2 regions of the Streptococcus sp. 32226D021BW genome follow, and region 1 is predicted to be linked to the other one. Evidence: predicted binding sites of a transcription regulator. Region 1 holds the regulator's gene; the other holds the start of a gene.
The links. The regulator CtsR, encoded in region 1, represses protease genes until heat stress. The targets are predictions, from matches to a motif close to TTGGTCAAAAAAGGTCAAANA.
Positions count from the first base shown of each region.

Region 2: ACEE44_RS09985 (ATP-dependent Clp protease ATP-binding subunit) is a predicted target of CtsR. The motif match lies at 2,944-2,964, and genes of this name have one in related genera.

Region 1 covers NZ_JBPPVC010000004.1:90,989-95,109, forward strand. The annotation lists gene ACEE44_RS03990 (adenylyltransferase/cytidyltransferase family protein) at 1-485, opposite strand, end outside; gene ACEE44_RS03995 (ATP-dependent Clp protease ATP-binding subunit) at 581-3,028, opposite strand; gene ACEE44_RS04000 (CtsR family transcriptional regulator) at 3,032-3,490, opposite strand; gene ACEE44_RS04005 (thioredoxin domain-containing protein) at 3,773-4,111, shown strand; gene ACEE44_RS04010 (GNAT family acetyltransferase) at 4,111-4,121, shown strand, end outside.
Region 2 covers NZ_JBPPVC010000022.1:9,064-13,184, forward strand. The annotation lists gene malQ (4-alpha-glucanotransferase) at 1-616, opposite strand, end outside; gene ACEE44_RS09985 (ATP-dependent Clp protease ATP-binding subunit) at 819-2,918, opposite strand; gene ACEE44_RS09990 (peptide deformylase) at 3,595-4,005, opposite strand.

The DNA of each region.
Region 1 (4,121 bases):
GCTTCCTTTCCAAAAAAGGCAAGAAAGGCAGGGGCAATGTAAGCCTGATATTGTTGAGGATACTCACGAATGAGGGTGGCTGAAATACCAAATCTTCTAGGACTATAATGAGCTTGATAACCTCGCCTATGCAGTTCCTGAGCGTATTCTTCCTCAGACACATAGAAGACTGGCACTTGATTTTCAGACAAGTCCAACAAAGCAAGCAGGCGTTCTAGCCAAAGGTCCCAACCATCAGGATAGGCTGGCAAGTCGGTTTCATCAAGCGCATAAACTCTCACCAAATCATCTTTCTTAAACTGCTCTTGAGCAAATTGAAAACGTTTAGTCAGATCCAAACCTATCCTATCCCCACGATCCTTGTCATATCCTGAAACCACCACACAAACTTGACCACAAGCCAACTTTGCTCGTTCAATCAAATCCAAGTGCCCCTTGTGCATGGGAGCAAAGGTTCCGAAAACGACTGCTACGGTTTGTTTCATACCTTACCTTTCACATCCGAAAACTATTTTTTTGCGGCAGATAAAGTCCTCACAATCTGCTTCTAAAAGCAGTCTTAGTTCTAGCATTTTTCCACCTATTTGACCACATCAAACTTGAGCTCTTCGCCCTTAACCCCAATCTTCAAGGTTGAACCAGTTGGCAACTCCCCACGGAGCAACATCTCTGCCAACGGGTCTTCCAACTTGGTCTGCAAGAGTCTACGCAGCGGACGGGCTCCCATTTCTGGGTCGTACCCTTGTTTAGCCAATAACTTAAGGGCTGACGGCTGAAGTTTGAGAGTAATATCTTTCTCAGCTGTTACCGCAAGCAAGGATTTGACCATGACCTTGACAACATCATGCATATCGGTTTCAGTCAAACTATGGAAGACCACTTTTTCATCGATACGGTTGATAAATTCAGGACGGTAGGCCTTTTTCAATTCCTCAAAAATGCGTTTCTCCACTTCCTTGTGGTCCTTAGACAAATCAAGGGCACCAAAACCAACTGTCTTATCATCACGAAGGGCTGTCGCTCCAAGGTTTGAGGTCATGATAATGATGGTATTGGAGAAATCCACCTTGCGTCCCTTACTGTCTGTCAAGACACCATCATCCAAGACCTGCAAGAGAACATTGAAAATATCTGGATGGGCTTTCTCAACCTCGTCAAAGAGAAGAACAGAATAAGGTTTGTTGCGGACTTTCTCCGTCAATTCGCCACCCTCTTCATAGCCAACATAGCCTGGAGGGGCACCATTTAGACGGCTGGCTGCGAATTTCTCCATGTATTCAGACATGTCAAAGCGTATCAGAGCTGACTCATCATCAAAGAGAACCTCTGCCAGCGCCTTAGCCAACTCCGTCTTACCGACCCCAGTCGGTCCTAAGAACATGAAGGAACCAATCGGTCTGCGCCCTGTCCGAATACCCGACTGATTACGACGGATAGCCCTGCTGACTGCAGAAATGGCTTCTTCCTGCCCAATGACACGCTGGTGTAATGCGGCTTCCAAATTCAAATACTTCTTGGCATCTGACTGGCTGAGCTTGGTCACTGGAATACCAGACAGACGACTGAGGGTTTCTAAGATATCTTCTTCCGTCACTTCTACATCATAGATTTGACTAGCTTTGGTTGCTTCCTTAGCCTCAAACAATAGCTTACTCACGGTTTTATATTTTTTAGCCATCAGTGCCTTATCAATACTTGTCAAACCAGTTTCTAAGACTTGGCCTTTTATACGATTTTGCACGGTTGCACTGGCTTCATCTAGCAAATCGATTGCTGAATCTGGCAGGTTTTTACTGGTCAAATACCGCTTAGCGTAGGTTACAGCAGTCTCAACAGCCCTATCTCCAATACGGACCCTGTGGTATTTCTCAAAAGTCCCTTTTAGACCAGACAAAATGGCAATGCTATCTTCCACAGTCGGCTCTTCAATCATCACTTTGGCAAAACGACGTGCCAAGGCCGCATCTTTTTCGATATGCTTTTGGTACTCATCTTGAGTCGTCGCCCCAACTGTCCGAAGAGTTCCGCGAGCCAGGGCTGGCTTGAGGATATTGGCCGCATCCAGAGTTGAATCAATCCCTGAACCAGACCCCATAATGGTATGCAGCTCATCGATGAAGAGTATCACCTGACCATCTTCTTCGATGTCATTGATGATATTGTTCATCCGCTCTTCGAAGTCACCACGGAAACGAGTGCCTGCAATCACATTCATCAAATCAAGTTCTAGTACCCGCATCTTAGATAGGCTAACAGGCACATCACCTGAAGCGACACGTTGGGCCAGACCCAAAGCGAGTGCTGTTTTTCCGACACCCGCATCACCTACTAGGACAGGATTATTCTTGGTCTTTCGGGACAAGATTTGAATCATCCGTGAAATTTCAGCATCCCGGCCAATAACAGGTTCCATCTTGCCTTCTCGGGCTAGTGCAGTCAAATCACGGGTATAGTCTTCCAATCCTCCACTCTGTGGCTGAGGCATCCCCATCATCTGTCCCGCATTGGTTGGCTTGTTTTTCCCACCCTTCATGATACTGCGGATAGATTTCAAGTCTTCCTTTGTAAAGCCTGCACGTGTTTCCAAGGTTTTACGTAGATCTAAAAAACGAATCTTATCATCTGAGTCCTCAAAATGAAAACCGACTTTATCCAAAATCTGACTAGCAGTCGAACGCTTATCCAAAAGCAAAGCCATAAATAAATGTTCCGTACCTAATTCCTTGGCTTTAACAACCTCTGCAATTTTCTTGGCCAAACTAGCTGTTTCATCCAAACGTTTAGAAGATGGCAAAATATGCAAATGATCCAATTCTTCACGATAGACCTTATCTGTCACAACAAAGGTCGCATGCTCATAATCAGAAATAGAAACTGGATACTCTGCTAAAACAGCTCCTGCAACCGTATCATGATTGATGACAAAGGACAGGAGAATATGCCAGGTTTCTAAATAGTCACAGGCATAGCGTTGGGCGACCAACTGGGCATCTTCAAACACCCTTTGTAAACCAGTTGAAATCTTCATGAATTAATCCTCTTTCCTATCTAAACGTCGTAAAATTTGACGCATCATTCGAGCACGAATGCTTGCTGCATCCTTACCCAATACCTCATCCGAACCAGTTGCCAGAAAAAGATTGCCCTCTCTTTCTGTCATCAATCCTTCATCAAACAGCAACTGCAGAATATCTGCATAGACCGTCGCAGACAATTGTTCGCCCATATTGTTTAATAAATCATGGACCAGTTCATGCTTGTCTGAAAAGGTAATTCGACCAATACGGATGTAGCCACCGCCACCCCGCTTGCTCTCGACAATATAGCCACGACTGGCTGTAAATCGTGTCTTGATGACATAATTTATCTGGCTAGGAACCACCTCAAACCGACTGGCCAATTCACTTCGACGCAACTCAGCTACACTAACTTGGTCCAAGATGGCTTTGATATGCTCTTCTATATAATCCGATGTATTTTTCATCGCCATAGTATCGCCTCTTTCTTTGACTATCTTTGACCATTATACTATTTTTGTTTACATTTTGAAAGCGAAAGCCTCACTTCCACACAAACGTAGCTACTTTTTGAAATCTGCTCTGCTTTATCCTATAATAAAAGAAAAAAAAACAGAAAGGACTAGGGCTTCCGTATTTGGTTGAACTGAATACGGACTAGGGACTGAGCCAAAAAGATATACGAGAACTAGACGCTTGCGACGTTCTGTTCCCTATTTTTCTGTGTCCACTTAAGGCCCTTTACATCTTATACCATGAACTTTCAAGATTACATTCAAGACTTTACAAGTGTGACTGTGGAGCAGGCACAGAACCTTCTAGCTGCCAAAGAGGAGGCTGTTCTCTTCATCGGACGAGCAACCTGTCCTTACTGCAACCGCTTCGCACCAAAACTCCACAAGGTCGCCCAAGACAAGCAAGTGACTGTTCACTTCCTCGACTCTAGCCAAGTCAGCCCTGAACTTCAGGCCCTCCGCGATCACTACCAAGTTCCTACCGTACCTGGTCTCTTGGTCGCTAAACCTACTGGAGTCCAAGTCCGCTGCGACTCCAGCATGACGGAAGAAGAGATTGCGGCTTTTATTCAAGGCTAATGCTAGACAT
Region 2 (4,121 bases), on a different contig from region 1:
CGTAGTCCTTCAACTGCTTCCACTGGCTAAAGAAGAAGTATTGAGTAACTTTGAAGTAGTCGATTTGATCTGCTAACTCTAAACGATACTTGGCCAAGGCTTCTTCATTTCGAGCAACCACTTTCTTGTCATCCCATTCTTGTAGGGCCTTGTTGCCAAAATGTTCTTTAATTGCCATGAACTCTGCATAGTCATTTAGCCATGATGAATTAGCTTTTTCAAACTCTTGAAAGGCTACTTTACGCTTGTCATCAGTCAAGAAATTTTTAACAGCTCTTTCCAAGATTGGACGACGTGCTTCGTAAATCAAAGCGTAGTCCACTTTTTCTGGATTGTCCCCAAAGTTCACATCTTGGTAATCAAAGTTGGCCAATAAATCTTCTTCTGCCAATAAATCAAAATCAATTAGGTGGGTATTTCCAGCGATGGCTGAAAATGATTGGTAGGGAGAATCCCCATAACTGGTCGTTGTGAGAGGAAGAAGCTGCCAGTAGGTCTGCTTGGTTTCAACCAAGAAATCAACAAAATCATAGGCAGGCTTTCCAAAAGTACCGATACCAAACTTACCTGGAAGTGAGGTAATATGCATTAAAATTCCACTGGTACGATTCGCCATAAAACGTTTTCCTTTCTTTCAAGTACAATGATAGTTTAACGCAAACGTTTGCACTTGTCAAGGAATTATACAAGATTTTTAAAAACTTTTCCGTAAAACTGCTCGAAAGCTGTCAATATAGGATTTCTAGGGTACTTGTAAGCGAGAATAAAAAAGAAAATCCGAGAATTTCTTCCCAGACTTTCTACATTATCTTATAATTTTATGAAAAGGTTTGCTCGCTGATTTGAATCTCATTTTCAGCTACATCAGCCAGCAAGTTTGTCACATCTAGATTTTCCAGATAGTAATCTGTCACCTTGTCACGAATTTGGCTTTCGATGACCCGACGGAGTGGGCGAGCTCCCATAGCCTTATCATAGCCTTCTTCCATCAACAACTCTTTTGCTGCATCAGTCACTTCAAGGGTAATCCCTTTTTTAGCTAGGGTTTGATTAACCTGTGCTAACATCAAGTCAACAATAGCTTTTAGATCTTCCTTGTCCAGTTGTTTAAATTCTATAACTGCGTTGAAACGATTAAGGAATTCCGGACGGAAGAACGGTGCGATGCGGTCCATGATGTCTTGATTCTCTTCACCATTTTCCGAACCATAGCCAAAACCAGCATTTGAAGTCGCGATGACAAGGGTATTTTTGAAGTTGACTTGGTTGCCCTGTCCATCTGTCAAATGACCATCATCTAGCACTTGCAAGAGAAGGGTAATAACTTGTGGATCAGCTTTTTCAATCTCATCCAAGAGGACAATGGAGTAAGGATTGCGGCGGACACGCTCGGTAAGAGTATGGGAATTGTCGTCGTAGCCCACATAACCTGCCGTGGTCCCAATCAGCTTGGAAACGGCTGTCCTATCGCTGTATTCAGACATGTCCAAACGAATAATGGCATCCTTGTTACCAAATAAGTCTAGAGCCAGTTGCTTAGCCAACTCGGTCTTACCGACACCAGTTGGACCGACAAAGAGGAAGGAGCCGATTGGACGGTTACCGTCATCAAAGCCTGCACGATTGCGGCGAATGGCACGGGATACAGCCTCCACCGCATCATCTTGACCGATAACCTTGGCTGCCAGACGATTTTTCAATTCCTTGAGTCGTTCAATGTCAGAAGCTCCCATTTGTGAAACTGGAATTCCTGTCATGCGCTCAACTGACTGAGCCACATCATTGACGGTCGCCACTACTTTCTGTTGCTCCGTATGATTTTCAATCTGTTTTTGTAGCTTATCAATACGGACCTTTTCATTCAAGGCTTTTTCATAATCCTCTTTCTCAGCTGCTTCCAACTGCAACTGTTTTGCCTCAGCCATTTCTGCTTCTAAGGTCTGAATATCTGTCACAGGATGTTGTGCAGCCAAGTGAGCAGCGGTCACATCGACCAGATCAATAGCCTTATCAGGCAAGCTACGTTGTGGAATATATTGGACGGAATAATCAACCGCAGCTCTCAAGACCTCATCTGGCAATTCAATATTGTGGTGGGCTTCATAAAGCGGCTTAATCCCTTTCAAAATCTGGTAGGTGTCTTCTGCGGACGGAGCATGAACCTTGACTTCATTGAAACGACGAGCCAGAGCGGCGTTCTTGTGAATGGTATTGCGGTATTCGTCCTGTGTAGTGGCACCGATAACAGTTAACTCTCCACGGGATAAAGCTGGTTTGAGAATATCCGCTAAACCCTTGGAACCTGAGTCTCCGCCAGTGCTACCAGCTCCCAAAATCTGATGAATTTCATCAAAGAAGAGAATGATATTTCCAGCTTTTTTGACTTCATCCACAAGATTTTGCACATTTTCCTCAAAAGCTCCACGATACTGAGTCCCAGCTTCCAAGCCTGAAATGTCGATGGAGATGATTTCCTTGTTCTTAATGGCTGCTGGTACATCACCATTGACAATGGCTTGAGCCAAACCTTCCACTACCGCAGTTTTACCAACACCCGCATCACCGACCAAAACAGGATTGTTCTTGGTACGGCGAGCCAGAATTTCAGATGTTTCTTGAATTTCCTTGTTTCGTCCAATGACTGGATCCAACTTGCCTTCACGCGCATCTTGGGTCAAATTGCGGCCCAGTTTTGCCAGAATTCCGTCTGACTTTATCTGACCTTTAGCCTGAGTTTGAGCCACTTCTTCTGTCTGCGGCAGGCGACCAGTCTGACGGTAAATGGCAAATTCCTCCGGTGTCACTTCACGCCCATTGATAGAATAACGGCGACGTTCTGTGCTGTAACCTCCCATGTTGCCCATGAGTTGATTGAAAATATCGTCCATATTGTTAAAGTTATTGAAATTGTTGTTCATAGTTTTTACCTCGTTTAAGTTTTATTTTTTTACTTTTACTGACCTTTGTTTTAAAAAAATTGATATAGTCTTTTAGTTTGCTTTTAGTACTAGCTCTAAAGGTTTGGGGAACCTTTGGAGCTGGGAAATAGAGCGAACAAAGTTCGCATCAAAAGCTGCAGGTAGCTTCAATAGTCCAGCGGACTATTAAAGCTTGGAAATCGCACTTACCATAGTAAGTAACATCCGTAAGGTACGGCAAAGCGAGTTCAAATAATGATGAGATTATTTGAAGTTGGAGATAAGGAAACGAAGTTTCCTCATTCGCCGCAGTAATAAAAGATAAACTAAATGACGCTAATAGGGTATAATCCTTTCTTTCATCCCAACCTCCTCAGAAGTTTGTCTTTTACTGACCAATAGTTTCAAGAGTAAGTCAAACCGTTCTCGTTTGACCTAAGCTGACCTTTTGTTCAAAGAATTCGTAAGGCCCTTTACCTTACGAATCTTATTTTACACCATTGGTCAGTAAAAGTCAATAGTTTTGTTTGACCTTTTTTGACTTTTTTATAGTCGAATGAATTAGCTTTCAGACAAGGAACTGAGGCGCAGGCTATACTAAAGTATGGCAAGGCGAAAGTGACGATGTATCAAAGTTAATTCAAATGACTATAAAAAAATCTACCTGACGGTAGATTTAGATGATAATCCCTTCCAAATGATCCAGTTCATGCTGAACAATCTGGGCTTGGAAGTCTGTCAGCTTTAGGCTGGTCTTTTTCCATGAAGCATCAAAAAACTCCACTTCAATCTCCTGATAGCGAGTGGTCGGACGGGTACCTTCGAGCGATAGACAGCCCTCCTCGGTCTGATAAGGCTTGGCCTTGCTGATGAGGACGGGATTGTACATGACCAGGTTGGTGAAACCCATGTTCACGATGATAATCCGCTTTTTGACGCCAATCATATTGGCCGCCATGCCCACGCAGGAGTGAGCGTTGGCTGACAAAGTATCCTGCAAATCCTGACCGACCTGCACGTCTAGCGGAGTCGCAGGCTCAGACTTTTGTTGCAGGAAGAAAATATCTTTCATAATAGGTTGAATCATGGGAGTGGCTCCTTACTCATAAACTACATCTAGTATACCAAAAAAAAAGCCTAGTTTCGACTATGTACTGACCCCCAAAAGTTGGACAAATAATTATTGAAAGGATTTAGTTCTGT